2 regions of the Streptomyces sp. NPDC030862 genome follow, and region 2 is predicted to be linked to the other one. Evidence: riboswitches for the same ligand, from Rfam matches in the RefSeq annotation. Region 2 holds a riboswitch; the other holds the start of a gene.
The links. Region 2 has a riboswitch for ZMP and ZTP ahead of ACZ42X_RS25870 (serine hydroxymethyltransferase). Riboswitches for the same ligand answer to the same signal wherever they lie in the genome.

Region 1 (15,046 bases), on a different contig from region 2:
TCGCCCGGCTGACCGGCGAGCGGCTGCGCCAGCAGCTCGCCCTTGGCCAGCCCGGCCCCGAGGGCAGCGGCATGAAGCTCGCCTTCGCCCGCCTCAACCAGGAGATCAGCGGCCTGGAGGTGGAACTCCTCGGCGAGGAGGGCCTGTTGTACGGGGACTGGACCATGCGCCGCCCCGAACTCGTCGACTTCACCGGCCGCGACGCCGGCTACCGCTACCTCCGCTCCAAGGGCAACTCCATCGAGGGCGGCACGAGCGAGGTGCTCCTCAACATCGTCGCGGAACGCGTCCTCGGCCTGCCCGCCGAGCCGCGCAACGACAAGGACGTCGCATGGAAGGACCTGGCGCGATGACGGACCTGCTGTACACCGAGGAGGAGAACGACCTCCGGGCCGCCGTACGGTCCCTCCTCGCCGGCCGCGCCGACCCGGCCGCCCTGCCCGCGCGCGTCGAGGCGGGCACGCCGTACGACCCCGCCGTCTGGCAGGGACTCGCCGCCGGCATGGGCGCGGCCGGGCTCCTCGTCCCCGAGAAGTCCGGCGGACAGGGCGCCACGCACCGCGAGGCCGCCGTCGTCCTGGAGGAGCTGGGCCGCGCGGTCACGCCCGCGCCGTACCTCACCAGCGCGGTCGTCGCGACCGAGACGCTGCTGGCCGTCGACGCCCGGGACCTCCTGGCGGAGCTGGCCGCCGGCCGCAAGGTCGCGGTCCTCGCCGTCCCGCTCGCCGCCGGGCCCGGCGACGACCCGGTCACCATGGCGACCGGCGCCTCCGGGGCCGTCCCGGGGCCGGTCTCCGGGGTCGCCGACGCCGTCCGCGCCGACGTCCTGCTCGTGGTGCGCCCCGACGGGCTGTACGCGGTCGACGCCGCCGACGCCGAGATCGTGCCGCAGACCCCGCTGGACCTGACCCGGCCCCTCGCCACCGTGACCGCCGGCGCCGGCGGCACCCGCCTCGCGGACGCCGACGCCGCCCGCGCGGCCGTCCGCCGCGGCCTGCTCGCCGGGGCCGGCCTGCTCGCCTCCGAGCAGCTCGGCGTGGCCGAGTGGTGCCTGGAGGAGACGGTCCGGCACACCCGCGAGCGCCACCAGTTCAACCGCCCCGTCGGCTCCTTCCAGGCGCTCAAGCACCGCATGGCGCAGCTCTGGCTGGACGTCGCGGGCGCCCGGGCCGCCGCCCGGAGCGCCGCCGACGCGCTCGCCACCGCCGGCCCCGGCGCACCGCTCGCCGTGGCCGTCGCCCAGGTGTACTGCTCGCGCGTCGCGGTGCGCGCCGCCGAGGAGTGCGTCCAGCTGCACGGCGGCATCGGCATGACCTGGGAACACCCCGCGCACCTCTACCTCAAGCGGGCCAAGGCCGACCAGATCGCGCTCGGTTCGGCGGGGCACCACAAGCGCACCCTCGCCAAGCTGGTGGACCTTCCCGCCCCCGAGAGGGCCGGGTAAGGACCGCGGTAGGTGCCCACCCCTCTACATGATGTTTAATTGCGAATCGCTCGCAACAACATCCGATCTTCAAGAGGGGTGCGGACCATGACCGCCCGATCCATACGCGCCATACGCGGCACGGCCGCCGCGACGCTGGCCGGGGCCCTGGCCCTCACCGCGGCGGCCTGCTCCAACCCCACCCCCGGGGAGAAGAACCACGGCGCCGGGGAGAGCGCGGTCGTCGGCATCGCGTACGAGCCCGAGACGCTCAGCCCCCTCCTCGGCTACGGCAAGGACGGCAACTCCAAGATCTTCGACGGGCTCCTCGCCTTCGACGGCGACATGAAGCTCCAGCCCGCCCTCGCCGCCGAGCTGCCCGAGGTGAGCGCGGACGGCCTGACGTACACGTACAAGCTCCGCAAGGGCGTCACCTTCAGCGACGGCAAGCCGTTCAGCGCCAAGGACGTCGTCTTCACCTACCGGACGATCCTCGACGCCAAGACGAACAACCCCTCGAAGACCGAGCTCGACGCCCTCAAGGACGTCAAGGCGGTCGGCGACGACACCGTCGTCTTCACGCTCAAGTACCCGTACGCGCCCTTCGCCGAGCGCACGGTCCTCGCCATCGCCCCCGAGCACATCGCGGCCAGGCAGGACGTCAACTCCGGCCCCTTCACCACCAAGCCCATCGGCACCGGCCCGTATGTCCTCACCGGCTGGTCCAAGGGCGAGAAGCTCAGCTTCAAGGCCAACCCCCACTACTGGGGCGGCGCGCCGAAGGTGGAGAAGTTCACCATGGCGATCATCAAGGACGACGACGTCCGCGCCACCCGCCTGCGCTCCGGCGACCTCGACGGCGCGATCCTGCCGCCCAACCTCGCCAAGGGCTTCAAGAACGACGGCGGCAAGAAGACCTACGAGGCCACGACGTACGACTACCGGACCGTGACCCTGCCCACCCACAACGAGGTCACCGGCGACACCGCCATCCGCCGCGCCCTCGACGTCGCCGTCGACCGCCAGGCCATGGTCGACAAGATCCTCGAAGGCGCCGGCAAGCCCGCCTACGGCCCGGTCCCCACCGACAGCGAGTGGTTCACCAAGGGCACCGAGCGCCCCCACGACCTGGGCCAGGCGAAGAAGATCCTCGACGAGGCGGGCTGGAAGCCCGGCCCCGACGGCATCCGCGTCAAGGACGGCGTCCGCGCCGCCTTCCCGCTCTGGTACCTCTCCGGCGACAAGCTCCGCCAGGACCACGCCCTCGCCTACGCCTCCGACGCCAAGAAGGCCGGCATCGACATCACCACCCAGGCCGGCACATGGGAGGTCATCCAGCCGCGCATGAAGCAGGACGCGGTCCTCGCGGGCGGCGGCTCGCCCGGCGACCCCGACTTCGACCAGTACCTGCTGCTGAAGTCCTCCCTCGGCGGCGACGGCTTCAACAACATGGCCTGGTACGACAACCCGGCCGTCGACAAGGCCCTGGACGACGGCCGCAGGACCAACGACAAGGCCGCCCGGAAGGCCGCTTACGACACCGTCCAGCGCGAGCTGGTGAAGAACCCCGGCTACACCTTCCTCACCCACATCGACCACGTGTACGTCCTCACCACCTTCTGGGACGGACTGTCCACGCAGGTCGAGCCGCACGACCACGGCCTCGCCGCCGGCCCCTGGTGGAACGTCGAGGACTGGACCCCGAAGAAGTGACCGACAAGCAGGCCGGCCGTCGCCTCCCCTGGGGGGCGATGGCCCGGATGGCGGGGCGGCGGGCGCTGTTCGCCGTCCCCGTCCTCCTCGTCGTGACGTTCGGCGTCTTCGCCGTCGCCGCAGCCTCCCCCTTCGACCCCGTCAAGGCGTACGCCGGCACCGCCGGACTCACCGCCTCCCAGGAGAACCTCGACCAGCTGCGCGCCAACCTCGGCGTCGACCAGCCGCTCGTCCCGCGCTGGTGGGACTGGCTCACCTCCGCCGTCACCGGCGACCTCGGCGACTCCAGCGTCATGCGCCAGCCCGTCGCCGACGTCATCGGCGAACGCATCGGCTGGTCCGTGCTGCTCGCCGCCACCGCCTTCGCCGTCGCCATCCTCCTCGGCACCGGCCTGGGCGTGCTCGCGGCACGGCGGCAGGGCGGCTGGCTCGACCGGTGCGCCACCTCCGCCGCGTACACCCTGGAAGCCGCCCCCGCCTTCTGGCTCGGGCTGCTCGCCATCTGGTTCTTCGCGCTCGAACTGGGCGTCCTGCCGGCCGGCGGTCTCACCGACACCGCCAGCGACACCGTCACCTTCCAGCAGGTCGCCTCCCACCTGGTCCTCCCCGCGCTCGTGCTGGGCGTCTCCCAACTGCCGTGGTTCTTCCTCTACGTACGGCAGGGCGTCGCCGACGCGCTCGACGAGGACCCGGTGCGCGGCGCACGCGCGCGCGGCCTCGGGGAGCGGACCGTGCTGCTCGGGCACGCGCTGCGGTCCGGGATGCTGCCGATGCTCACGCTCATCGGTTCACGCGTGCCGGAGCTGATCACGGGCGCCTTGCTTGTTGAGTCGGTTTTCAGCTGGCCGGGCATCGCGGCCGCCACCGTGCAGGCCGCCACCTCCGTCGACTTCCCGCTCCTCGCCGCACTCACCGTGCTCGCCACGGCCGCGGTGCTGCTGGGCAACCTCCTCTCCGACCTGCTGTACGGGCTCGCCGACCCGAGGGTGGGCTTCGATGGCTGACGTCCTCTGGCGCTCCCATGGGCGCACCCGCCGCTCCACCCGCACCGTACGGGTCGCGGTCTCCGCCGTGATCGTCGCGGCGGTCGTCCTCGCCGTGCTCGTCGTACCGCCGCTGGTGCGGCTCGACCAGCAGGCCGTCGACCTGTCGCTGAAGCTCCAGCCGCCGTCCTGGGCCCACCCCTTCGGCACCGACGACGTCGGCCGCGACCTGCTCCTGCGCTGCGTGTACGGGCTGCGCGTCTCGCTCCTCGTCGGGCTCGTCGCGGCGCTCGTCGCCACCGTCATCGGCACGGCCGTGGGCGCGGCCGCCGCCGCCTTCGGCGGCTGGACCGACCGGCTCCTCATGCGGCTCGTCGACACCTTCGCCTCCGTACCGCACCTGCTGCTCGGCATCTTCATCGTGGCGATGTTCCGCCCCGGCGTGTGGCCCGTCATCGTCTCCGTCGCGCTCACGCACTGGCTGTCCACCGCCCGGATCGTCCGCTCCGAGGTGCTGTCACTGCGCTCGCGCCCCTACATCGACGCGGCGGTCTCGGGCGGCGCCTCGCGGTGGCGCGTGACCGTCCGGCATCTGCTGCCCGCGGTGTTGCCGCAGGCGGGGCTCGCGGCTGTGCTGATGGTGCCGCACGCCATGTGGCACGAGTCGGCACTGTCCTTCCTGGGGCTGGGCCTGCCGCCCCACCAGGCGAGCCTCGGCAACCTGGTGCAGACGGCGCGCGGTTCGCTGCTCGCCGGCGACTGGTGGCCGACGCTCTTCCCCGGCCTGTTCCTGATCATCCCGACGCTCGCCATCGCCGGCCTGGCCGGTGCCTGGCGGGAACGGCTCAACCCGCGCCGCCGATCGGAGCTGATGCTGTGAGCCCCGTCCTGTCTGTACGGGAGATGTCCGTACGCTTCCGGATGCGCGGCGGCCGCCACGTCGCCGCCGTCAGCGGCGCGAGCTTCGACCTGGCGGCGGGGGAGTGCCTCGCCCTCGTCGGCGAGAGCGGCTGCGGCAAGTCCGTCCTCGCCTCCGCCCTGCTCGGCCTGCTGCCCGGCAACGCGCAGACCGCCGGCACGGCGGTGATCGACGGCATCGACGTGCTCTCCGCCGACGAGCGCGTCCTCGCCCGTACGGTACGGGGCCGGCGCATCGGCCTCGTACCGCAGTCCCCGGCCGCGCACCTCACCCCCGTACGCACCGTACGGGCGCAGCTGGAGGAGACCCTGCGCGAGCTGGCCGGCACACCGCGGGCGGACCTCCGCGCGGCGGCCGTCGCGGCCGCGGAACGGGCCTCCTTCCCGCCCGGCCTCCTGGACCACCATCCGCACGAACTCTCCGGCGGCCAGGCACAGCGCGCCGCCACCGCCCTCGCGCTCGTCGGCGACGCGCCGCTGCTGCTCGCCGACGAGCCGACCACCGGCCTCGACCGCGACCTGGTCGACCGCACCGTGGACGAACTGCGCCGCCACGCCGACGAGGGCCGCGCACTGCTGTTGATCACTCACGACCTGGCCGCCGCCGAGCGGATCGCCGACCGGGTCGCCGTGATGTACGCCGGCCGGATCGTGGAACTCACCGCCGCCGACCGCTTCTTCGGCGCCCCCGGCCCCCGCCACCCGTACGCGCGCGGCTTGCTCGCCGCCCTCCCCGAGCGGGACTTCACCCCCATCCCGGGCCTGCCCCCGGAGCTGGGCGCCCTGCCCGACGGCTGCGCCTTCGCCGCCCGCTGCGACCGCGCGACGGACGCCTGCGGGACGGTGCCGCGCTTCCAGGACGGCGTCGCCTGCCACCACGCCCACACCGCGGCCGCCGAGGAGCCGACCCGTGCTTGAACTCGACGCCGTCACCGCCGGATACGACCCGCGCACGCCCGTCTTCCGCGACGCCTCCCTGACCCTCGCACCCGGCGAGTCCGTCGGCCTCCTCGGCCCCAGCGGCTGCGGCAAGTCGACCCTCGCCCGGGTCGCCGCACTGCTGCACCGCCCGGACGCGGGCCGCGTCACCGTCGACGGCGAGCCCGTACGCGGCTGGCGCCACCGCGCGCCGCGCGAGCTGCGCACCGCCATCGGCGTCGTCTTCCAGCAGCCCCGGCTGTCCGCGGACCCCCGGCTGCGGCTGCGCGACCTGATCGCCGAGCCGCTGCGCGCCACCGGCCGCCGCGCCGGGGCCGAGGACCGCACGGCCGAGCTGGCCCGCACGGTGGGCCTCACCGACGACCTGCTCGCCCGCCGCCCGCACGAGGTCAGCGACGGCCAGCTCCAGCGCGCCTGCCTCGCCCGCGCGCTGGTGCTGCGCCCGCGCTGGCTGGTCTGCGACGAGATGACCGCCATGCTCGACGCCTCCACGACCGCCGCGCTGGTCGCCGTCGTCGAGGCGTACCGCCGTGAGCACGGCGCCGGACTCCTCGCCGTCGGCCACGACCGGGTCCTGCTGGAGCGCTGGTGCGACCGTACGGTCGACTGGGCGGAGTGTGTGAACGGGGCGTGACCAGCGGCTGGCTCGACGTGCCCTTCGAGTGGTGCTGGACCACCCCCGTGAGTGACCACACAGTGTGATCCGCGCGGACCGGGGCAGGCGCGCCTCCATGACCGACACCCCCCAGCCCGGTGCGTGGGACACCGACGGCACGAGCCCCCTGGACGAGCTGGCGCGGCTGCGTGGCGAACTGCGGCACCTGCGTGTCCAGGCCCGTAACCGCCCCCTGATCGCCCAGGCGCAGGGCATCCTCCGCGAGCGCTACCGGCTGGCGGACGCGGAGGCCGCGTTCGCGCTGATGCAGCACGCCTCGCAGCGCTTCAACGTCAAGCTGCGCACCCTCGCCGAGGCCGTGGTGCGGCTGGACCGGCCGGACCACGGGGCGGAGTGCTGGTTCCCGGGCCGGGCCCGGCGCCCCGCTCCGAGCCTGGACCTCCTCGCCATCGACGACGCGGCACGCGCGCACCGCAGCGCCGTGCTCCAGGCGACGCTCTCGCAGACGCTGGCGGTCACGGCCACGGACATGGGCAACGTGCAGATCGGGGACCACGCCACGGGCGGACTGTGGCTGGAGAAGCACGAGGGGCTGAGCGAGGAGTTCGTGAGCTTCTTCCAGTACGTCGGCGACGACGGCACCGCCTGTGCGCAGGCGGCGCGGGACATGACCCAGCTCACCGTCCGCGACGTCGCCACCGCCCCGGTGTTCACCGAGGACGCCCGCCAGGCGGTCCTCGACGCGGGCAGCCGCTCCGTGCACAGCGTGCCCCTGGTGAGCGACGGCCGCTGCATCGGGATGGTCTCCGCCCACTTCGCACGCCCCATCCAGGAGCTCCACGCCGCCCAGCTCAAGGCCCTGGACCGGACCGGCCGCCAGGTGGGGCGCTGGCTGGACTGGTACGACCGCACGGTGGTCCTCGACGCGCTCGAGTACCTGCACGCCGTGGCACGTCACCCCGGCATGACACGCGCCCGGCGCCGGTGAGGACGCCCGCGCACGCGTGCCCCGTCGGCCAACTGCGAGCGAGGCAACCCGGTTGTCCGGACGGCGCCGCATACTCGGCACCGTCCCCCTAGTAGCCCGGGAGGTCCTCATGGCGCCACTGTCCCGCCGGTCCGCCGTCGCCGCCTTCACCACGCTCACCGCAGCGGCCACCGTCCCCTTAGGGGGTGTCCTGCCCGCACAGCGGGCCGCCGCCGCGCACCGGGCGGCGCCCGTCAGGCCGCTGCGCCGCGCCCACGCGCACAACGACTACCTCCACCAGCGCCCGCTCCACGACGCCCTCGCACACGGCTTCACCAGCGTCGAGGCGGATGTCTTCCTGGTCGGCGCCGACCTGCTCGTCGCCCACGAGCCCTGGCAGCTCGACCCCACCCGTACGCTCCGCTCCCTGTACCTCGATCCGCTGCTCGCGCGCGTGAGGGCCAACCACGGGACGGTGTACGCCGGTTACCGCGAGCCCGTGCAGCTGCTCATCGACATCAAGGCGGACGGCGCGGCCGCCTACCGCGCACTGCACCGCCAACTCGCCCCGTACCGGCGCATGCTGAGCACCTGCGCGCACAGCACCGTACGGCCCGGCGCCGTCACGGCCGTCGTCTCGGGCGACCGCGCGGCCCGCGCCCCCATGGAGGCGCAACCCGTGCGGTACGCCTTCTACGACGGCCGCCTGGACGACCTCGGCACCACTGCCCCGGCCTCCTTCGTCCCGCTGATCAGCGCCAACTGGAACCAGGGCTTCACCTGGCAGGGCACCGGCCCCTTCCCCGCGGCCGAGCGGGCCCGCCTCCACGCCCTCGTCACCGCCGCGCACCGGGCCGGACAGCGCATACGGTTCTGGGCCACCCCGGACCACCCGGGAGCGGCCCGCGACGCCCTCTGGACGGAGCTGCTCGCCGCCGGCGTCGACCACCTCAACACCGACGACCTCGCCGGGCTCGCGGCCTTCCTGCGGCGTACGGACGGCGGCGGGAACGGCAAGGGGACCGGTACGGGCGCCGCGTAACGGGTCGCGGCCGGTTAATACCCGTTCGGCCGACGTGCCGTACGGCCGTACGGCGCCCCCGCTCCGCCAGACTGGCCGCCGAATGCCGCACACCCCACGCGGCAACTGGCCGAGGAGGGCGACACATGGCCGTATCCGTCTCCGTGGTGCTGCTTTTGCTGGTCCTGGCGGTGATCTTCCTGCGCAACGGAGGCCTGAAGCTCTCCCACGCGCTGGTCTGCGCTCTGCTCGGCTTCTTCATGGCGAGCACCAGCCTGGCCCCGACCATCTACAACGGCGTCTCCGCCACGGCCGACGTGGTCAGCAGCCTCAAGCCGTAGCCGCGTCTCACGTCAGGAGGCCGGAGAGCTGCGACTGGCGGAAAGCGCGTGGCTGAATGGTCTTCAGGGAGCGCCCTGATGTGCACGGACACCGGGAACCCTAGCCTTCCTTGCGAGCGGGCCGAGGCACAGGTTTCCGGCGGCTCGGCCCGGGCCATCGCCCATCGACGGAGGTACACCCATGTCCATATTCACCGGAGCCCGGCGCGCCGCCGCTGCGGGACTCGGCTCCGTACTGCTCGCGACGGGAGTGGTCGCAGTGACGGCCGCCCAGGCCCAGGCCGCCACCCCCATCTGCTCCAAGACCGTCACCAAGACCTGGACGGACGGGTACGGCAACAGGTTCTCCGGCCCCGTGGCGGCCTCTTCCAGCGGATCCCTGAACTGCCAGCTGGGCCCGGGCAACAGCAGCTCGGCCGTCAAGGCCCTGCAGAACTCCATCAACCGGTGCTACAGCTTCGCCAAGATCGATGTGGACGGCGTCTACGGCTCCGGCACCAAGGCCGCCGTAGCCAAGGTGCAGCGCTACCACGGCATCTCCGCCGACGGCCTCTACGGGCCGAGCACCCGGGCGGTCTTCAACTGGATCATCACCGGTTCCAAAGGACCGGCCTGCCAGGACTTCTGAACGAAAGGAGGCCGGCACCGCCCAGGGGCGGTGCCGGCCTCTCGGTGGGTGGAGAGGGCCGCTGGACCGCATGTACGGGACAGCCCTCAAGCCGCCGGCTTGACGAAGATCCCGATGCCGTTCGGCACGGCCCGCTGCACCCCGCCGCTGGGATGGTTGAGGACGCTCACCTTCGCCGCCCCCTCCTGCCGCGCCACCATCGTCGACGAGCCGCCGCCGTCCAGGTTGACGGCGTCCGAGGCGCCCAAGGTCTTCATGGTGGCGGCCAGTTCGGAGACGGTCAGCCCGGACCTGAAACCGGGCCCGCCGTCCAGGGCGAGCAGCAGCAGGCGGGTGCCGTCACCGCCGACGCCCGCGGCCGTGCGTACCGCCGCCGTCACGCCGTCCAGCCCGCCCAGTGGCTCCCCGCCGCGCAGTACCGGGAACCCGCCCACGGCGAAGCGGTACGACGCCGTCGACGCGTCCCCGGCCGGCACCAGCTTGTGCCGGACGCTCACCAGGTCCCCGACCGCCAGCTTGCGCAGCTCCCGCGCGCCCTCCTCCCGCCCCACCAGGACCTCGGTACCGGACTCGATCACGCCCCTGCCGGGCGTCGCGGCGACCGCCTCGACCTTGCCGCCGCGTACCGTCACCTCGTACGTCTCCGCACTGCACGGCGCGGAGCGCTGGGTGTCCGTGCCGCAGGTGGCACGCACGCGTGAGGCACCGCCCCAGTCCTTGGTGAACACCCCGACGGACCCCACCGGCAGCGCGTACTGGTTCAGCCCGCCGAGCGGCAGCTCCCCGTGCGGCGTCGACACGGCCCCCTCCAGGACCAGTTCCCCGACCCGGGCCCTGCCGTCCTCGCCCACCCCCAGCACCTGACGGGTGCTGGTCCCGGGCGGCAGGGCGGGCCCGAACCGCTGCCCGTTCGGTACCGCCGCCTTCAGCGGACGGCCGTCCGCGACCGCGGGGCCGACCGGTGCGCCGGTGGCCTCCACACCCGGGTGCTGGGTTTCGCTGATGTGGAAGAAGTCGCCGTTGACCCCGGCCGTCGCGCCCGCGCCGTCGGCGAGCACGGACAGTGCGGACCGTGCCGCGACCACCCCCGGATACAGCAGCCCGGCCGACACGCGCGCATCCGCCAGGTCCGCCGACAGCACATGCGCCCTCGCCGTCCCGCGCGCTGACGGGATGTCGACCGTGCGGTACTCGACGCCCGTCACGACCCGGGACCAGGCCGCGGCGGGCGCCGCGGGCGGGGCGCCCACCAGCCCCGCGCTCAGCAGGGCGGCCACCAGCAGCAGAGCCGTACGCGTGCGCGTCACAATCCCCCCAGGGGAAGTAGGTCGGGGCAACGGAGCACCTCACTCGGGTCTCGAAAGAGCTGCCCCACCCCGGGCGTCCGCGAACCGGCCGACCGACGGCGGATCAGAAAACGTACGCCGCACGGGTGTAGCGCCGGTCACCCGTACGCGCGGTTCCGCTCCAGCCACCCCTGGGCGTAGTCCACGGCGGCCGCCAGCTCCACCAGTCGGCACGTCGACGCCGAACCGACCGGACCCCGCCGTACGGCACCGGGACGGTCGCGCTCCAGGTCCGCCCCGAGGGCGGCGAAATCGCCGTCGTCCAGGTCCACGTCCTCGTACGCCCACCAACGCCGCACCCCGCCCTCGCGGATGACACACCGGTAGGTGCGGCGCGGTGGCCGCGCGACCCGGTACTCCCCGAGGTGGAACGCCGTGCACCGGTCGAACCCGGTGCCCAGCAGCAGGATCCGCGCCCCCATGTCGTACAGCCGGGCCAGTGGCGAAGCCTCCCCCAGATGGCAGTCGGGACGGTGGCCGGACACCACCCGTTCGGCGTGCGGGCCCAGCGCCGCGAAGGACGTCTGCGGATGGGCGCTGCGCACCGCGCCGGCCGTCGTGCGCACGAGCTCGGGCAGCACCCCGACCCCGGCGTCCGAGGGCATGGCCGCAGCGTCGTACGCCGGCATCGCCTCCCGCACCGCCGCGCGCTCCGCCTCCGCGAGGCCCCGCACCCGCTCCCGGTACGCCGGTGACGTGTCCGAGTTGCGGGCGGTGAAGGTGGGCACCACCACGGTGCCGTCCGCGCCGAGCGCCCCGCACAGCGCCCGGAGCACGGTCTGTCCGCCCCCCGCCACCGGGCCCACCGCCCGCAGCGACGCGTGCGCCAGCACCACCCCGCCCGGCCGCACCCCCAGGGCGGCGAGCTGGGCGCGCAGCCGTTCCTCGGTGTGCGGTCCGCTTCCGGCCTCGTCCACGTCGTCTCTCGTCCCACTCCTGCGTAAGGGTTGGTGCGCGGTCATCGTAGGAGGCTGACCACGTCCCTCCCCGCGGGAGCGAAGCCGTTCAGGACACCGTTCGATTCCGTGGCGTAGAGTGGGCGCGGGCCGTGACTGGCGCTGGGGTGGAGTACCACCGGGGAGCGGCCTGACGGACCGACGTCGATGCCGCGCGCCTGGGCGAGCCACCGCGACGCTCAGGAGTCCCCATGTCCACGACCTCGTCCACCGCCCGCCTCATGGACGGCAGCGGCCTCGCCCGCCGGCTCGTCGAGGAGACCGCCGCCCGCGCGGCCGAGCTCACCCGCCGCACCGGCACCCGGCCTTGCCTCGCCACCGTCCTGGTCGGCGAGGACCCGGCCTCGGTGACGTACGTCAAGATGAAGCGCGCCCGCTGCGAGAAGGCCGGAATCCGCTCCCGGCACGTCGAACTGCCCGCCGCGACCACCACCGCCGAACTCGTCGCCACCCTCCGCTCGCTGTCGGCGGACCCGGAGGTGCACGGCATCCTGCTCCAGCACCCGGCCGGCCCGCACATCGACGAGCGGGCCGCCTTCGAGGCCATCGACCCCGCCAAGGACGTCGACGGCGTGACCATCAGCTCCTTCGCGACGATGAGCTTCGGCCTGCCCGGATTCGTCTCCTGCACCCCGGGCGGCATCATGCGCCTGCTCGACGCGTACGACGTCGACCCGGCCGGCAAGCGGGCCGTCGTCGTCGGCCGCAGCGCCATCCTCGGCAAGCCCGCCGGCATGCTGCTGCTCGCGCGCAACGCCACCGTGACGTACTGCCACTCGTACACGCCCGCCGCCGACCTGTCGGCGGCCGTACGGGAGGCCGACATCGTGGTCGCCGCCGTCGGGCGGCCCCGCTTCATCAAGGGCGAGGACATCAAGCCCGGCGCCGTCGTGATCGACGCCGGCTACAACGAGGGCAACGTCGGCGACGTCGACTTCGAGACGGCGGCCGCCCGAGCGGGCCTGATCACCCCGGTGCCGGGCGGCGTCGGACCGATGACCATCGCACTGCTCCTCGCGCAGACGGTGGACGCGGCGGAGCGGCAGCTCGGCGCGTAACGCCGGGTCCCCGGCCGGTGGCGGCGCCGCCACCGGCCGGACCGGGCGCTCATCAGCCGCCCGCCTCCGCCAGGGCCGACGCCGGGTCCGGTGCCGCCGGGCCCGCCGGCGCCCAGCGGGCACCCTCCTTGCGGTACGGCCACCAGCGGCCGTCCCCGCCCAGCCGGAGCTGGACGTCCGCGCCCGGCACCGTCCAGCGGCCGGGGGCGGACGCCCGCAGCGCGGGCCGCTCGCCGTCCTCCCACGCCTCCGCCAGCAGCGCCTCCGCCCGCGCGAGGAGCTCCGGGGCGGGCGCCGCATCCTCCTCCAGTACGGCGAGAGCGGCGGCCCCGCCGAGGCGCCACGCGCGCGTGGCCAGGTCCAGGTCCGCCTGGCGCCGGCCGGTGGCGGCGGCCAGCCGTACGGCGGCCCAGGAGGAGGCACCGTCCGGCTCCAGCGCCGCCGCCAGCCGCACCGCGTCCAGAGCGGGCGTCAACTCCGGTTCCAGGGGCTGGTCCTCATGGCCGGGGCCCAGCGCGTCCGCCAGCATCCGGTGCGCCCGCGCCGCCGCGTCCGCCGCGAGGAGCTCGAGGGCGGCCGGGTCGACGCCCGGCGCCGGCTTCGCCTCCGTGTCGAGCGAGGGCGGCTCGCCCGGCTGCCCGGGCAGCGGGGGAGGGGCGGGCAGGGGCGGCAGGATGTCCCGCGCGGCGAAGGCCTCGTCGGCCCGTACACCCGCGGACACGGCTACCCCTGCGCGGTCGCCGTCCCCTTCCCCTTCCGCCCGCTCCTCCCGTGCGGCGCGCGCCGCGCTCCGTACCTGCAACTCGTCCAGCAGCCGCCGCTCCCCGCGCCCCCGTACGAGCAGCAGCACGAAAGGATCCCGGTCGAGCAGCCGCGCCACCTGGTAGCAGAGGGCCGCCGTGTGCGGACAGTGGTCCCAGGCGTCACACGCGCACTCCGGCTCCAGGTCGCCGATGCCCGGCAGCAGTTCGATGCCGGCCGCCGCCGCGTCCTCCACGAGGTGCGGCGGCATGTCCCGGTCCAGCAGGGCCGCGATGTGGCCCGCCCGGTCCACCGCCATGTCGAGGAACCGGTCCCACTCCTCGTCCGTCAGCTCCTGCAGCAGGACATCGCTGCGCAGCGGCGTGCCGTCCCGGTCCGTCACGACCGCGGTGATCCGCCCGGGCCGTACCGACACCGCCCCCACGGCGCCGTCCCGCGCGTGCTTGCGGCCCTTCTTCAGCTGCAGGCCGTCGAGGGCCGTGTCCTCCAGGGCCTTCAGCCACGCCCGGCCCCACCACGTCTCGGCGAAACCCCGGCCCCCCGCGGGAGGCAGCGCCGCGAACGTACGCTCCGCGTCCGCACGCGCCGTGTCGTCCCGATGGTTCATCGTCCGCTCCCTCGCAGCTCCACCAGCTCCGCCAGTTCGGCGTCGGTCAGTTCGGTCAGCGCGGCCTCGCCGGCGCCGAGGACGGCGTCGGCCAGCTCCTTCTTGCGCGCCAGCATGGCGGCGATCCGGTCCTCGACGGTGCCCTCGGCGATGAGCCGGTGGACCTGCACGGGCTGGGTCTGGCCGATCCGGTACGCCCGGTCCGTGGCCTGCGCCTCGACGGCGGGGTTCCACCAGCGGTCGTAGTGCACGACGTGCCCGGCACGCGTGAGGTTGAGCCCGGTGCCGGCCGCCTTCAGCGACAGCAGGAAGACCGGCACCTCACTCTCCTGGAACCGGGCCACCATCGCCTCCCGCGCGGCCACCGGCGTGCCGCCGTGCAGGAACGCGGTCGGTACGCCGCGCGCCGCCAGGTGCCGTTCCAGCAGCCGCGCCATCGCCACGTACTGCGTGAACACCAGCACGCTCGCCCCCTCCGCGAGGAGGGTGTCGAGCAGTTCGTCCAGCAGTTCCAGCTTCCCGGACCGGCCGGCGATCCGGGGGGCGTCCTCCTTCAGGTACTGGGCGGGGTGGTTGCAGATCTGCTTGAGCGCGGTGAGCAGCTTGACCACCAGGCCCCGCCGCTCCATCCCGTCCGCCTCGGCGACGGCCGCCAGCGTCTCGCGCACCACCGCCTCGTACAGCCCGGCCTGTTCCGCCGTCAGCGACACGGCGCGGTCGGTCTCCGTCTTCGGCGGCAGCTCCGGCGCGATCCCGGGGTCGGACTTG
Region 2 (15,046 bases):
GCAACGCCGGCAAGAAGAACGTCATCTACGAGATCGCCAACGAGCCCAACGGCGTGAGCTGGGCCGCCATCAAGAGCTACGCCGAGCAGGTCATCCCGGTGATCCGGGCCGCCGACCCCGACGCCGTCGTCATCGTCGGCACCCGCGGCTGGTCCTCGCTCGGCGTCTCGGACGGCTCCAACGAGACCGAGGTCGTCAACAACCCGGTCAACGCCACCAACATCATGTACGCGTTCCACTTCTACGCGGCGAGCCACCAGGACACCTACCGCGCCGCGGTGAGCCGGGCGGCCACGAAGCTGCCGCTGTTCGTCACGGAGTTCGGCACGGTGACCTACACCGGCGGCGGAGCGGTGGACCAGGCCAGCAGCAAGGCCTGGCTGGACCTGCTCGACCAGCACAAGATCGGCTACGCGAACTGGACGTACTCCGACGCCAACGAGGGAAGCGCCGCCTTCAAACCCGGCACCTGCAACGGCACGGACTACTCCAGCAGCGGTGTCCTGACCGAGTCCGGGGCGCTGATGAAGAGCCGCATCAGCACCCCCGACGCCTTCCCGACCAGCTGACCAGCTGACCAGCTGACCGGAGGCACGAGAGGGGCTCCGGCCGACCACCGGAGCCCCGTCCCGGCAGCGGCGCTAACCGCTCACGCCCCCGTCGCCCGCAGCAGCATCAGCGCGATGTCGTCGGTGCGGTGGTGCGTGGGCCGGGCGTGGTGGAGGAGCGCGGCCATGACCTGCTCGAGGTCCTCCTCCGCGGCCTGTTCGTCGAGGTGGGCCGCGACTTCGGTGATGGCGACCTCGATGTCCGTGCCGGCGGCTTCGACCAGGCCGTCGGTGTAGAGGGCCAACAGGGTGCCAGGGTGGAGCGGGATGTCCGTCACCGGGTACGCGGCGTCCGGCACGACGCCGAGGACCGGGCCCGGCGGCACGTCCAGGGGGCGGGCGGGGCCGTCCGGCCGGCGCAGCAGCGGGGGCGGGTGGCCCGCGCTGACCAGGTGGGCGCGGCGGTTGCCGAGGTCGAGGTGGGCGTACAGGCAGGTGGTGAACAGCCCCGGGTCGAGGTCGAGGAGCAGGCGGTTGGTGCGGGCCAGTACCTCGTCGGGTGCCGCGCCGGCGGTCGCGTGGGTGTGGACGGCCGTACGGACCTGGCCCATGAGCGCGGCGGCGGAGACGTTGTGGCCCTGGACGTCGCCGATGACGGCCGCCGCCGTGGTGGAGTCGAGGCGGATCAGGTCGTAGAAGTCGCCGCCGATGTCCATGCCCCGGGTGGCGGGCAGGTAGCGGGCGGCGACGCTCAGGCCCGTGACGGCGGGCAGCGTGTGGGGCAGCAGGGCCTGCTGGAGGCCGTGGGCGAGCTGGTGCTTGGTGTCGTACAGCCGCGCCCGGTCCAGCGCCTGCGCGATCAGCCCCGCGAGGGAGGTGAGGACGGCGCGCTCCTCGGCGGGGAAGGGCCTCGGGTGGTCGTACGTCAGGACGCAGATGCCGACCGGGCGGCCGGAGATGATCAGCGGCAGGAACGCCCACGCCTGCTTGCCGCTGATCAGCGGCGCCTGCGGGTAGATGCGCGCCATGTCGTCGGGGTGCGTGAAGAACGACGGCACACCGGTGGCGAGGGCCCGCCCCGCCGGGGTGAGGCGCGTGTCGAGGGGGAGGCCGTCGAGGCGTTCGATGACGTGCTGCGGATACCCGCGCGAGCCGGTGATCCGCAGGCGGCCGGAGTCGGCGGTGGACAGCACCAGGCCGTGCGCCCCGAAGGCCGGCATGATCTGGTCGGCGACCAGGTCCACCACGTCCTGCACCCCGACGGCCTCGGTGAGCGTGGCCGCCAGGTGCATCAGCTGGTACAGCTGCCCCGCCCGCGCCGGTGCCGCCGCCGGGAGTGACTGGTCGGGGTCCGGGCCGGGCTCCCGGCCCGGCGGGGTCTCGGGCGTGGTCTCGGGCGTGCTGTCGGGTGTGGGGCCGGCCGCCGGACGGGGCCCGGTGCGCGACGGGGTGATGCGTACGCTGATGCCGCTCGCGTCCGGGTACAGCCGGAAGTCCAGCCACCGGTCGGGCGGGCGGCACGCCGTGAACGACACGGGCCGGCGGCTCAGGACCGCCGCGCGGTAGCGGTCCTCGTACACCGGGTCGTCGAGCCACGGCAGCGACTGCCACGGCATGGTGCCCAGCAGGCTTTCGGCGCCGCGCCCGAGCAGCTCGGCGCCCCGGGTGCTCAGGTACGTCACCCGCCCCTGGAGGTCCAGCCCGCAGCAGCCCTCGGGCAGCCGCTCCGCGAAGTCGGCGGCGGCGAGGGCGGGTTGGGGTGCCGCCGGTTCCGGTGCGGTCGGCCGGGACGTGGTCTCCGGGGTGGCCAGGACGCGCGGCCGTTCGGGTGGCGTCACCGGGCGGCCGGCGTCCGCGGCCTCGTCCAGCAGCCGGGCCAGCCGGCGGCTGCTGGAGGCGATGTGGCCGCGTTCGCGCCGCGTCGTGCGCGGCGGATGGTTCCCCGGCCACATCAGCAGCAGCGCACCCCAGCAGCGGTCGCCGGTGACGGGCACGGCGGCCAGCGCCAGCGGGTACGGCAGCGCCACCGCGGTCCGCGGATACGTACGGGCCATCTCCTCCTGTCCCCCGACCCAGACGAGGCGGTTCTCCCGGACCGCGTCCGCCACCGGCGCCGGGGCGGCCGTCGCGACCCGCGTCCACGGCCCGACCAGCTCGGCGGGCACACCGCCCACCACGACCAGGTGCAGCACCTGCTCCTCGGGACGCAGCAGGTAGAAGGCGCCGATGGACGCGCCGGTACGGCGCATGGTCTCGCCGAGCGCCGCGTCCAGCGCCGAGTCCAGCGCCGCGGCGGGGTCCGCGGCCGGGTCCGCGTTCACGGGGTCCTCCCGGCACTGTCCGGGCCTGCCCCGGGCTCAGCCCAGGTCGTCGAACATGTCCAGCAGCGCATGCTCGTCCGCCTCTGCCTCCGGCGTCGCCCGGCGTTCGGTATGCGCGACCTGCTCCGCCCACACCGTCTTCCCCTGCGGCATGTAGCGGGCGCCCCAGCTCTTGGTGAACTGCGCCACCAGGAACAGTCCGCGGCCGCCCTCCTCGGTGGTGGCGGCGCGCCGGATGCGTGGGGAGGAGTTGCTGTGGTCGGACACCTCGCAGATCAGCGTCCCGTCGCGCAGCAGCCGCAGCGCCACCGGCCCTGCACCGCCGTACCGCACGGCGTTGGTCACCAGCTCGCTCACCACCAGTCCCGTGGTGAACTCCAGGTGCGCCAGGTCCCAGTCGATGAGTTGGTGGCGTACGAGCGAACGGGCCTCGGCCACCACCGACGGGTCGGCGGGCAGCTCCCAGCAGGCCACCCGGTCCTCGGGGAGCGCGCGTACCCGCGCCAGCAGCAGGGCCACGTCGTCGCGGGGCCCGTCGGGCAGCAGGGTGTCCGTGATCCGGTCGCAGGTCCGGTCCAGCGAGCCGTCCCGGTCGCCCAGCGCGGCCAGCAGCCGGTCCGTGCGCGCGTCGGAGACCTCGTACCCGCGCTCCTCCTTGAGCAGGCCGTCGGTGTACAGCGCCAGCAGACTGTCCGGCGCGAGGTCGACGGAGGCGGACTCGTACGGCTGGAGCCCGCCGAGTCCGAGCGGCGGGCCGGCCGGCAGGTCGATCAGGCGGGCCGTGCCGTCCGGTGACACCACGGCGGGCGGCGGATGCCCGGCCCTGGCGGCCGTGCAGCGGCACGACACCGGGTCGTACACCGCGTACAGGCAGGTCGCCGCCATGGCGGGGTCCGGCTCCGGGTCCTCCACCGAGGCGGGGTCCGATGGCGGGTCCGACGGCGTCCCGGAGGCGCGGCCGACCAGTTCGTCCAGGTGGGCCAGGACCTCCTCGGGCGGCAGGTCCAGCCCGGCCAGGGTGCGTACGGCGGTACGCAGGCGGCCCATGGTCGCCGCCGCCTGCAGGCCGTGCCCGGCCACGTCGCCGACGACCAGCGCCACCCGCATCCCGGACAGCGGGATCGCGTCGAACCAGTCACCGCCCACCCCCACCCCGGTGCCGGTGTCGGCGGGCAGGTAGCGGAAGGCGAGCTCGGCGGCGGTCAGCCGGGGCAGGTCACGGGGGAGCAGGCTGCGCTGGAGGGTGAGGGAGGCGGTGCGCTCGCGGCTGAAGCGGCGGGCGTTGTCCACGCTGATCGCGGCGCGGGCCGCGAGCTCGCCCGCCAGGGTGAGGTCGTCCTCTTCGTACGGCCTGTCCCGGCCGCGGCGGTAGAACCCCGCCAGCCCGAGGATGGCGCCCCGGGCGCACAGCGGGGCGCCCAGGTAGGAGTGCACGCCCTCGCCGAGGAGCTCGACGGGGTGGGCGCCGCCCACGGAGGCGGCCGCCGCGGCCGCCGCGGGCACCGAGTCGGCGACCGGCCGCCCGGTGCGCAGGCAGCGGGCCTGCGGGGTGCCGGGCGCGTAGTGGACGGGCCGGCCGACGCCCCGAGCGGAGTCGTGGCCCCCGGTCCCGGTGGCCTGCCCGGTGTCCCCGGCGGTGTCCCCGGCGGCGTCCTCGGCCGTCCAGGCGGCGGTACGGCACAGCCCCGCGCCCGGGGCCAGCGGGCCCGGCGGGGGCTCCTCGCCCGCCAGCACGCCGTCGACGAGGTCCACCACGACCAGGTCGGCGAAGCGCGGTACCGCGATCTCGGCCAGCTCCTCGGCGGTGCGCCGCATGTCGAGCGTGGTGCCGACGCGTACGCCGGCCTCGTTGAGGAGGCCCAGCCGCCGGCGGGCCTCGGCGGCGAGGCGGCCGACGCCCGGGTCGCCCACGAGCAGGAGCCACGCGTCCGGACGGCCTCCCGCGGCAGCGCCGGACGGCTCGTGCGGCGGGGGCGGCCCCTGCGGCTCCGGTGGACCGGCGGGGGCGGGCGGCCGGTGGAGCAGCGGCACCTCCCGCCCGTCGGGAGCGGTCGCCATGGGCGCACGGGTGGCCGTGGCGGTCGTACCGGTGGAGCCCGTCGTCGTAGCCGTCGCCGCAGTCGTCATCGTCATCGGCAGCGACGTACGCCGTACGTCGGGGAGGAAGCTGACCTCGACCGCCGCGCCCTCCGCGTCGCCGTGGCGCAGCTGCCTGCGGCGCAGCGCGGCCACGCGGCCGCCCGCCAGGGTGACCTCCGCGAAGGACTCGTCGTTCGAGGAGATCAGCTGGACCGCGGCCTCCAGCAGGGCGAGCCGCTCCCGGCGGGCCAGCCGGGGCGCCTCACCGCCGGGCCCGGCCAGCTCGCCGGAATGCAGGTCGAGGCGGGCGTGCGCGCCGCGCTCCCGCTCCCGGAGGAAGGAGCGCATGAGGTCGCGCTCCTTCGCGGAGCTCAGCTCCAGCAGCCGCTCGGCGATGCGGTCGGTGGCGTCCTGGAGCAGTACGGCCATGCCCGGCTCGGCGAGCGACTCGGGGACGGAGAGGTTGACGGCGCCCTGGACCGTACCGCCCACGGGGTCGAACACCGGGGCCGCCATGCAGGTCAGGGACTTGAGGTTGTGCAGGAAGTGCTCGTGGCCGACGACCACGAACGGCGAGCGGGTGCTCAGCACCATGCTGACGCTGCTGGTGCCCATGAAGCGCTCGTCGACGTTGGCGCCGGTGACCAGCGAGGCCTCGTTCATGAGCTCCAGCCCCACGGGGTCGCCCCACCGCTCCACGATGTTCGCGCGGGCGTCGGCCAGCGCCACGGTGACCGGCAGCCCGGAAAACCGGCGGCACAGCCCCTCCAGCACCGGCGTGGCGGCCCTGATCAACCGCGAGTCGGGATCCAGGTCGCCCTCCACCGGCAGCGCCACGCCCTCGGTGTCGATGCCCAGCGACTGCGATCGCTCCCAGGAGGCGAGGATCTCCGCGCGCACTCCGCCACTGCGGGTCGGATACGAGTCCACAAAACTAGGTTAATCGGGCAAATGGTGCGGTGCTAACGTCGGCCGAAGCCATGATCACAGGCGGAGCCATGGAACACCCGACGAACCAACCGCGTCCGGTCACCGTCGTCACCGGCGGCAGCCGCGGCGGCCGACACCTCCGTCGAGGCGGACGTGGAGAGGCTGTTCGACACCGCCGCGGCCGCGCTGGGCGGTCACCGGCCTGGTGAACAACGCGGGCGTGACCGGCCCGCTGGGCAGGCCCGCCGACGCCCGCAGGGCGTCGCGCCCGTCGGGTCGTACGCGACGGACCGATGCGTTCCGTGGTCATGGAGGGGTCCCTGTGGACGGAGTGCCGACATGCCGGTCCCAGAACGGTCCGGAGAGGCTCGCCACCGGCACCCGGGTCCGGCAGAACCAGACACCCCTGGGCCCTCTCGTTCGGATCGTCGACCGGCATACTGGGCGCCATCCAACGGCTGGAAGCAGACAGCGTGCCATTCGACATACTTCGCACGGGTGCAAGCCTCGCGACCGCCACCATGATGGGATTCGCCCCGTCCGCTTGCGGGACGGTCAAACCCGCCCCCACTCCGAAGGCCGTCACTCATGCCGAATTGGTCGGCCGGTGGGACGGGGAGGGGGAATGCGGATCGCCGATCGTCCGGCTACGCGACGACTACACCTTCTCCAGCAAGGACTTTCCGGTCCAGTGGGACGGTCCCGGGCCGGACTCGCAGGTGACACGCCGTTCAAGCGACGGGAAATGGCATGGGGTCAACAACGACCCCGGCCTGACGCCTTATCTGGTGCTTAGTTTCAAGAATCACAACGACCACCAGTTTCTGGCGTTCTATCTGGAGCGCGGAAAGCTGTGGATGGACGGGACCGTCCACGCGGACGGCGGGGACCCCTATCCCTACTCATGTCACTACACACGCACTTCCGCCGACCCTGAGGCCTAGTACTCCAGCTGTAGATCGTGATGTTGCCGGTGAGGTCGGTGTGGAGACGGGGACAGCCAGATCACGACGTCGGGGCGGCCAGGTTGCCGGCCTGGCCCTGCAGAATGCGTTCGAACCAGTCCGCAGTCCGTTCCGCGCATCGTCCGGGTGAACCGGCCACGTGGAGTCTCCCCACCACAGACCCCTGGAGGGGAATGTACATCTGGTCGTGGAGTTCGGTGCCGAGCACGCCTTGCCCGTCGAAGAACGCACCGAAGACATGGGAAAGGGCATCGGTTCCAGGCGTCACCACATAGAGCAAGGCCAGCAGGTGCGCGAATCCTGTCTCGTCGGGGCGAAGGATGAGGGTGTCGTCGGGGTCACAGGGCCAGGTGACGGCCCGCTCGCGTAGTACGGACACGAACGTGCGCCATGCGCCATCCAGCGTCTCGAACGTGTCCTCGTCGGCTTCCCCAACCGAGAACCAGGGCACGTACACGCGGCCGTCCATGGCCTGCACCCTAGCTGGAAGGCCGGCTGATCAAGCCGACGGCACCCTCCGGCTCGGGTCCCTAGCTCCCGTCCCGTACCTCCTCCGCGATCCGCCGCACCTCCGCCAGCGTGCGGTGCAGCAGCCCCGGACCGAAGGTGACGCGGGTGGCGCCCAGGCGGCCGAGCTCCGCGGGGGGCGGGCCGTCCGGCTTGGACAGGGCGTTGACCGGTGCCGTGATCTCGGCGCTGAGCGACCGGAGGTGCTCGGGCGGGACGAGGATCGGGTAGACGCAGTCGGCGCCCGCCTCGGCGTACAGGCGGCTGCGGGTGATCGCGTCCGCCAGGGCCGCCGCGCCCGTCAGGCCGCGTACGTACGTGTCGACGCGGGCGTTGAGGAAGAGCGCTTCGCCCGCCTCCGCCCGTACCTCCGCGAGCCACTCGGCGTGCCGGTGCGGGTCCTTGAGCGCGCCCGCCTCGCTGTCCTCCAGGTTCACGCCGACCGCGCCCGTCTCCAGCACGCGTGCCACGAGCTCCTTCGGCGGCAGGCCGTAGCCGCCCTCGATGTCCGCCGAGACCGGGACGGACACCGACCGGGCGATCCGGGACACCGCGGCGAACATCTCGTCCGCGGGCGTGGCCCCGTCCTCGTACCCGAGCGACGCCGCGACCCCCGCGCTCGGCGTCGCCAGGGCCGGGAAGCCGGCCGCCTCGAAGGCGCGGGCGCTTGCCGCGTCCCAGGGGCCCGGCAGGACCAGCGGGTCGCCGGGGGCGCGGTCATGGTGGAGGGCGCGGAACGCGGCGACGGGTGACTGCGGGGACGGCTGCGACGGCGCCGACGGCGACGGCTGTGAAAGGTTCACGGCCGTCGTCCTCAGTGGCTGAACTGGCCGGGGGTGTAGTGACCCGGGACCTGGCGGGTGGCCACGCCGAAGCGGTTCCAGGCGTTGATGACCGTGATCGCCGCGATGAGCTGCGCCAGTTCGGCCTCCTCGAAGTGCTCGGCCGCCTTCGCGTAGACCTCGTCCGGTACGAAGCCGTCCGTCAGGACCGTGACCGCCTCGGTCAGTTCGAGCGCGGCCAGCTCCTTCTCGGTGTAGAAGTGCCGCGACTCCTCCCAGGCGGCGAGCTGGACGATCCGCTCCACCGACTCGCCGGCCGCCAGCGCGTCCTTCGCGTGCATGTCGAGGCAGAGGGCGCAGCGGTTGAGCTGCGAGGCGCGGATCTTGACCAGTTCCAGGAGGTCCGCGTCCAGGCCCCGGCGGCTCGCCGCGTCCAGCCGGACCATGGCCTTGTAGACCTCGGGCGCGTGCGTGGCCCAGTCCAGGCGCGGGGTGTGTGCGGGGGCGTAGTCCTTGGCGTCGTTCGTCGTCATGACAGTGACCGTACGGGCCCGATGGCGCGGGGGTATGGTCCATTTCCATGACGGATCCCTGGGCCAATGCGGCGACAGCCGCCCGTGTCACCGTCGGCGCCGACCTACACCTGGAGCTGCGCGGCCCCCGGCTGCGCGCCGGACTCATGGACGCGCTGCGCGACGCCGTGCGCACCGGACGTCTCGCCCCCGGCACCCGGCTGCCGTCGTCCCGCTCGCTCGCCGCCGACCTGGGCATCGCCCGCAACACGGTCGCCGACGCGTACGCCGAACTCGTCGCCGAGGGCTGGCTGACCGCTCGCCAGGGCTCCGGCACGCGCGTCGCCCGCCGCGCCGCCCCGCGCCGGCTGCCCGCGCCCGCACCCGCGCCGGCGGGCGGCGACCAGGGCCGCGCACCGGCGCCGCGCCCGTCCGCCCGGCCACCGGCCCGGCCCCGGCGGGGCCCCCTCCACAGCCTCCACCCCGGCACGCCCGACCTCGGCTCCTTCCCGCGCGGCGAGTGGCTCAAGGCGGCGCGCCGTGCGCTGACGGCCGCCCCGCACGAAGCCTTCGGCTACGGCGACCCGCGTGGCCGGACCGAGCTGCGCACCGTCCTCGCCGACTACCTCGCCCGGGCGCGCGGGGTCCACGCCCACCCGGACCGGATCGTGATCTGCTCCGGCTTCGTCCACGGGCTGATGCTGATGGCCAAGGTGCTGCGCGGGCGCCGCGTACGGGACGTCGCGGTCGAGTCGTACGGCCTCGACGTCCACTGGAGCCTCCTCGCCGACGCCGGACTGCGCACCTCCGTGCTGTCCCTCGACGAACAGGGCACCCGTACCGACACCTTGGGCACCCAGGGCGCGGTCCTCATCACGCCCGCCCACCAGTTCCCGCTGGGCGGTGCCCTGCCGCCCGCGCGGCGCGCGGCGGCCGTCGACTGGGCGCGGCGCGCCGGCGCGCTGATCCTGGAGGACGACTACGACGGCGAGTTCCGGTACGACCGGCAACCGGTCGGCGCCCTGCAGGGCCTCGACCCGGAGCGGGTGGTCTACTTCGGCACGGCGAGCAAGTCGCTGACGCCGGGGCTGCGCCTGGCGTGGATGGTGCTGCCCGAAGCGCTGGTGGGCGAGGTGGCGGAGGCGAAGGGCCCCATCGACTGGGCGTCCGGCGCGCTGGACCAGCTCACCCTCGCGGAGTTCATCTCCTCGGGCGCGTACGACCGGCACGTGCGGTCCATGCGGCTGCGCTACCGGCGCCGGCGCGACCAGCTCGTGGCGGCGCTCGCCGAACGGGCCCCGCACATCCGCGTCAGCGGCATCGCCGCCGGGCTCCACGCCGTGCTCGAACTGCCGCCGGGCACGGAACGGTCCGTCGTCCAGGCCGCCGCCTGGCAGGGCCTCGCCCTCCAGGGCCTCGACGGTTTCCGGCACCCGGGGGTCGAGCGCACCCGGGACGGGCTGGTCGTCGGATACGGGACGCCGACCGACAGCGCGTGGGCCGGCGCGCTGGACGCGCTGTGCCGCGTGCTGCCGTGAGCACCGTTCCCGGACCCGCCCTCTCCGGCGCGGGAACCGCCCTCTAATCTGTGCCGTCCATGGTCGTGTTGACGGACGACGAAAACGGACGACGAGAGGGTGGGCGCATGCGCAGGCTGAGGTCGAGCACGGTCGTGCTCGGCGGCATGGGGGTGCTCGCGGCGACGCTGACGTCCTGCGGCTCTGAGCCGGACAAGCGCTGCGTCGACCCGGTCACGCGCGAGAAGCTCCCCAGCTACGAGTGCGAGAGCGGCAAGGGCGGCAGCGGCGGTTCGACCGGCGGCACGTACTACTACGGCGGCTCCGTCAGCAACGGCAAGGTCTCCGGCGGCAGCTTCGACAAGTCGGCCGTCGAGCGCGGCGGCTTCGGCTGCTCGGGCTCCGGCGGCGGCTGAGCCCGGGGCACGAGGGCACGAGGTCACCGATGAAGCGTTTCACCATCGAGCCGCGCCCCGACTGGCAGCGGACGGTCGAGGAGCAGGGGCTCGTCTACCCCCTCACCCGCTTCCCCGACGGCTCCCTGCGCCCGTACTGGGACGAGAGCGCCTACTACGTCTTCACGCTCCCCGAGGTGGAGGCCCTGGAGGAGGTCGTCGAGGAGCTGCACGCCATGTGCCTCGCCGCGGCCGCCCACATCGTGGACCACGACCGCTTCGCCGACCTCGGCATCACCGACCCGCGCCTCGCCGGGCTCGTCGCCGAGTCCTGGCGCCGGCGCGCCGAACTCCCGTCCCTCTACGGCCGGTTCGACCTGCGCTACGACGGTACGGGCCCGGCCAAGATGCTGGAGTACAACGCCGACACGCCCACCTCGCTCGTGGAGGCCGCCAGCCCCCAGTGGTTCTGGATGGAGGAGCGCTTCCCCGGCGCCGACCAGTGGAACTCCCTCCACGAGCGGCTCGTCGACGCCTGGAAGCGGCAGGCCGCGCTGCTGCCGCCGGGCCCGGTCCACTTCGTCCACTCGGAGGGCGACGAGCTCGGCGAGGACCTGATGACCGTCGCGTACCTGCGCGAGACGGCCCAGCAGGCCGGGCTCGACACCGAGGCGCTGTCGGTCGAGCGGATCGGCTGGGACCGGCTCTCCGGCCGCTTCGTGGACGACCGGCTGCGCTTCATTCGCAGCTGCTTCAAGCTCTACCCGTGGGAGTGGCTGACGACCGACCCCTTCGGCGGGCACGTCCTCGACACCCTCGACAACGGCGGTGGCACCGGCACCACCTGCTGGATCGAGCCCGCCTGGAAGATGCTCCTCTCCAACAAGGCCCTGCTGGCCATCCTGTGGGAGCTGTATCCGGGCCACCCGAACCTGCTCCCGGCCTACCTCGACGGCCCGCGCGAACTGGCCGCCCCCTCCGGGCCCGGTTACGTCGCCAAGCCGCTGCTCGGCCGGGAGGGCGCCGGGGTCACGCTCCACGAGCCCGGCAGCGAGCCCGTGGTGCGCGAGGAGCCGTGCTGCTACCAGGAGCTCGCCCCGCTGCCCGATTTCGACGGCAACCGCGTGGTGCTCGGCGCGTGGGTCGTCGAGGACGAGGCGGCGGGGCTCGGCATCCGGGAGTCGTCCGGCCTGGTCACGGACGAGTACGCCCGCTTCCTGCCGCACGTCATCCTGTAGGGGCGCCGCCGGTCAGCGCAGCACCGCCCGCAGCTGCTCCAGCGCCCAGTCCAGGTCCTCCTTGCCGATCACCAGCGGCGGTGCGATCCGGATCGTCGACCCGTGGGTGTCCTTCACCAGGACCCCGCGCTCCATCAGCTTCTCGGAGATCTGCCGACCGGTGCCGAGCCGCGGCGCGATGTCGACGCCCGCCCACAGGCCCCGCCCGCGGACGGCCTCCACGGCGCCGCCGCCCACCAGCAGGCCCAGCTCGTGGTGGAGGTGGTCGCCCAGCTCGGCCGCCCGCTGCTGGTACTCGCCGGTGCGCAGCATCGCGATCACCTCCAGCGCCACGGCGCACGCCAGCGGGTTGCCGCCGAACGTCGAGCCGTGCTCGCCCGGCCGGTGCACCCCGAGCACCGCCGCACTCGACACCACCGCCGACACCGGCACCACGCCGCCGCCGAGCGCCTTGCCCAGCACGTACATGTCGGGCACCACGCCCTCGTGCTCGCACGCGAAGGTCCGGCCCGTGCGCCCGAGGCCCGACTGGATCTCGTCCGCGATGAACAGCACGTTCCGCTCGCGGGTCAGCTCGCGGACCCGGGCCAGATAGCCGGGCGGCGGCACCAGCACCCCGGCCTCGCCCTGGATCGGCTCCAGGAGCACGGCCACGGTGTTGTCGGTCATCGCCTCCTCGAGCGCGGTGGCGTCGCCGTACGGCACGATCTCGAACCCCGGCGTGTACGGGCCGTAGTCCGCGCGCGCCTCCGGGTCGGTCGAGAAGCTGACGATGGTGGTCGTCCGGCCGTGGAAGTTGTCCGCCGCCACGATGATCTTCGCGGTGCCGTCGGGGACGCCCTTCACCCGGTAGCCCCACTTGCGGGCGGTCTTCACGGCGGTCTCCACCGCCTCCGCACCCGTGTTCATCGGCAGCACCATCTCCATGCCGCACAGGTCGGCGAGCTGCTCGCAGAAGTCCGCGAACCGGTCGTGGTGGAAGGCGCGGGAGGTCAGCGTCACCCGCTCCAGCTGGGCCTTGGCGGCGTCGATCAGCCGCCGGTTGCCATGGCCGAAGTTGAGCGCCGAATAACCGGCGAGCATGTCGAGGAAGCGGCGCCCCTCGACATCGGTCATCCACGCCCCCTCCGCCGAGGCGATGACGACCGGCAACGGGTGGTAGTTGTGCGCGCTGCGCGCCTCCGCGGAAGCGATCGCGTCCTGCGTTCTCGACACGGGGTCTCCGTTCGTCCTGCGGCTGGGGGCCTGGGTACACCCACATCTATCGTCGCTCGCGATGTGGGCCGGGAAACCTCCGTGCGACGCGCCCCCTAAGGTGGGCCGTACGCACGGCGACTGGCGTACGGGGAAGCGACCCCGGGGGAGTCGTGCGCGGCAGACCGCTCGAGGTGCCGCCCGCCTGGGGACCTCGTTGGATGTGAGTGCTGCCGACCCTCCCAGGAGGACGCCATGACCGACGTTTCCCTTCCCCCGCACCACCCGGCCCTGTCCGCCGCCGATCCCGAACTGGCCGCGCTGGTCGGTGCCGAGGAGCGGCTGCAGGCCGAGACCCTGCGCCTGATCCCCAGCGAGAACTACGTCTCCGACGCGGTGCTGGAGGCATCCGGCACCGTCCTGCAGAACAAGTACAGCGAGGGCTACGCCGGGCGCCGCTACTACGAGGGCCAGCAGAACATCGACCAGGTCGAGCGGCTCGCCGTCGGCCGCGCCAAGGCCCTGTTCGGCGTCGAGCACGCCAACGTCCAGCCCTACTCCGGCTCGCCCGCGAACCTCGCCGTGTACCTCGCCTTCGCCCAGCCCGGCGACACCGTGATGGGCATGGCCCTCCCGATGGGCGGCCACCTCACCCACGGGTGGGGCGTCTCCGCGACCGGCACCTGGTTCCGCGGGGTGCAGTACGGCGTACGCGAAGACACCGGGCTGATCGACTTCGACCAGGTCCGCGACCTCGCCCTCAAGGAGCGGCCGAAGATCATCTTCTGTGGCGGCACCGCGCTGCCCCGGACCATCGACTTCGCCGCCTTCGCAGAGATCGCCCGGGAGGCGGGCTCCGTGCTCGTCGCCGACGTCGCGCACATCGCCGGCCTGATCGCGGGCGGCGCCCACCCCTCACCCGTGCCCCACGCGGACGTGATCTCCACGACCACGCACAAGACCCTGCGCGGGCCGCGCGGCGCGATGCTGATGTCGCGCGAGGAGCACGCCAAGGCCATCGACAAGGCGGTCTTCCCGGGCCTCCAGGGCGGTCCCCACAACCAGACCACCGCGGCCATCGCCGTCGCCCTCCACGAGGCCGCCCAGCCCTCCTTCCGGGACTACGCCCACGCGGTCGTCGCCAACGCCAAGGCCCTCGCGGCCGAGCTGCTCGCCCGCGGCTTCGACCTCGTCTCCGGCGGCACGGACAACCACCTGATCCTCATGGACCTCACGCCCAAGGACGTCCCGGGCAAGGTCGCCGCGAAGGCCCTCGACCGGGCCGGGATCGTCGTGAACTACAACACCGTCCCCTACGACCCCCGCAAGCCCTTCGACCCCTCCGGCATCCGCATCGGCACCCCGTCGCTGACCTCGCGCGGGCTGGGCACCGCGCACATGGCGGCCGTCGCCGACTGGATCGACCGGGGCGTCACCGCGGCCCGGACCGGGGACGAGGACTCCCTGGCCAAGATCCGCGCCGAGGTCGCCGACCTGATGGCCGCCCACCCTGCCCCGGGCCTGCCCGTCTGACGCGCACCCGTCCTCCAGTCCGCCCGCTCCCTGTGTTCTTCGTCGCAGAGGGCGGGCGGGATCCGTTCCCCAGCTGTCGGCGGCACCTGCGAGAATGAGGGGCATGGCCTCTGATCGTCCTCGTGTGCTCTCCGGAATCCAGCCCACCGCCGGCTCGTTCCACCTCGGCAACTACCTCGGCGCGGTCCGTCAGTGGGTCGCGCTGCAGGAGTCGCACGACGCCTTCTACATGGTCGTCGACCTGCACGCGATCACCGTTCCGCAGGACCCGGCCGAGCTGCGCGCCAACACCCGGCTCGCCGCCGCCCAGCTGCTCGCCGCCGGTCTCGACCCCGAGCGCTGCACGCTCTTCGTCCAGAGCCACGTGCCCGAGCACGCCCAGCTCGGCTGGGTCATGAACTGCCTCACCGGCTTCGGCGAGGCCGGCCGCATGACGCAGTTCAAGGACAAGGCCGCCAAGCAGGGCGCCGACCGCGCCACCGTGGGCCTCTTCACGTACCCGATCCTCCAGGTCGCGGACATCCT

Region 1: it holds a riboswitch for ZMP and ZTP, as region 2 does, so the genes downstream of both, ACZ42X_RS00705 (bifunctional 5,10-methylenetetrahydrofolate dehydrogenase/5,10-methenyltetrahydrofolate cyclohydrolase) here and ACZ42X_RS25870 (serine hydroxymethyltransferase) in region 2, are expected to answer to the same signal.

The regions. Positions count from the first base shown of each region.
Region 1 is NZ_JBVIEN010000001.1:132,366-147,411, reverse strand. It holds gene ACZ42X_RS00770 (acyl-CoA dehydrogenase family protein) at 1-353, shown strand, start outside; gene ACZ42X_RS00765 (acyl-CoA dehydrogenase family protein) at 332-1,444, shown strand; gene ACZ42X_RS00760 (ABC transporter substrate-binding protein) at 1,532-3,136, shown strand; gene ACZ42X_RS00755 (ABC transporter permease) at 3,175-4,140, shown strand; gene ACZ42X_RS00750 (ABC transporter permease) at 4,133-4,999, shown strand; gene ACZ42X_RS00745 (ABC transporter ATP-binding protein) at 5,023-5,955, shown strand; gene ACZ42X_RS00740 (ABC transporter ATP-binding protein) at 5,948-6,610, shown strand; gene ACZ42X_RS00735 (ANTAR domain-containing protein) at 6,708-7,580, shown strand; gene ACZ42X_RS00730 (phosphatidylinositol-specific phospholipase C/glycerophosphodiester phosphodiesterase family protein) at 7,690-8,601, shown strand; gene ACZ42X_RS00725 (hypothetical protein) at 8,727-8,921, shown strand; gene ACZ42X_RS00720 (peptidoglycan-binding domain-containing protein) at 9,103-9,549, shown strand; gene ACZ42X_RS00715 (phosphodiester glycosidase family protein) at 9,636-10,856, opposite strand; gene ACZ42X_RS00710 (AAC(3) family N-acetyltransferase) at 10,994-11,812, opposite strand; ZMP/ZTP riboswitch at 11,934-12,022, shown strand; gene ACZ42X_RS00705 (bifunctional 5,10-methylenetetrahydrofolate dehydrogenase/5,10-methenyltetrahydrofolate cyclohydrolase) at 12,043-12,909, shown strand; gene ACZ42X_RS00700 (SWIM zinc finger family protein) at 12,962-14,278, opposite strand; gene ACZ42X_RS00695 (DEAD/DEAH box helicase) at 14,275-15,046, opposite strand, start outside.
Region 2 is NZ_JBVIEN010000010.1:79,577-94,622, reverse strand. It holds gene ACZ42X_RS25925 (cellulase family glycosylhydrolase) at 1-569, shown strand, start outside; gene ACZ42X_RS25920 (SpoIIE family protein phosphatase) at 650-2,797, opposite strand; gene ACZ42X_RS25915 (SpoIIE family protein phosphatase) at 2,906-5,878, opposite strand; gene ACZ42X_RS25910 (hypothetical protein) at 6,352-6,822, shown strand; gene ACZ42X_RS25905 (hypothetical protein) at 6,884-7,312, opposite strand; gene ACZ42X_RS25900 (isocitrate lyase/PEP mutase family protein) at 7,374-8,153, opposite strand; gene ACZ42X_RS25895 (carboxymuconolactone decarboxylase family protein) at 8,165-8,665, opposite strand; gene pdxR (MocR-like pyridoxine biosynthesis transcription factor PdxR) at 8,713-10,182, shown strand; gene ACZ42X_RS25885 (hypothetical protein) at 10,290-10,577, shown strand; gene ACZ42X_RS25880 (glutathionylspermidine synthase family protein) at 10,607-11,794, shown strand; gene rocD (ornithine--oxo-acid transaminase) at 11,807-13,009, opposite strand; ZMP/ZTP riboswitch at 13,116-13,206, shown strand; gene ACZ42X_RS25870 (serine hydroxymethyltransferase) at 13,244-14,521, shown strand; gene trpS (tryptophan--tRNA ligase) at 14,625-15,046, shown strand, end outside.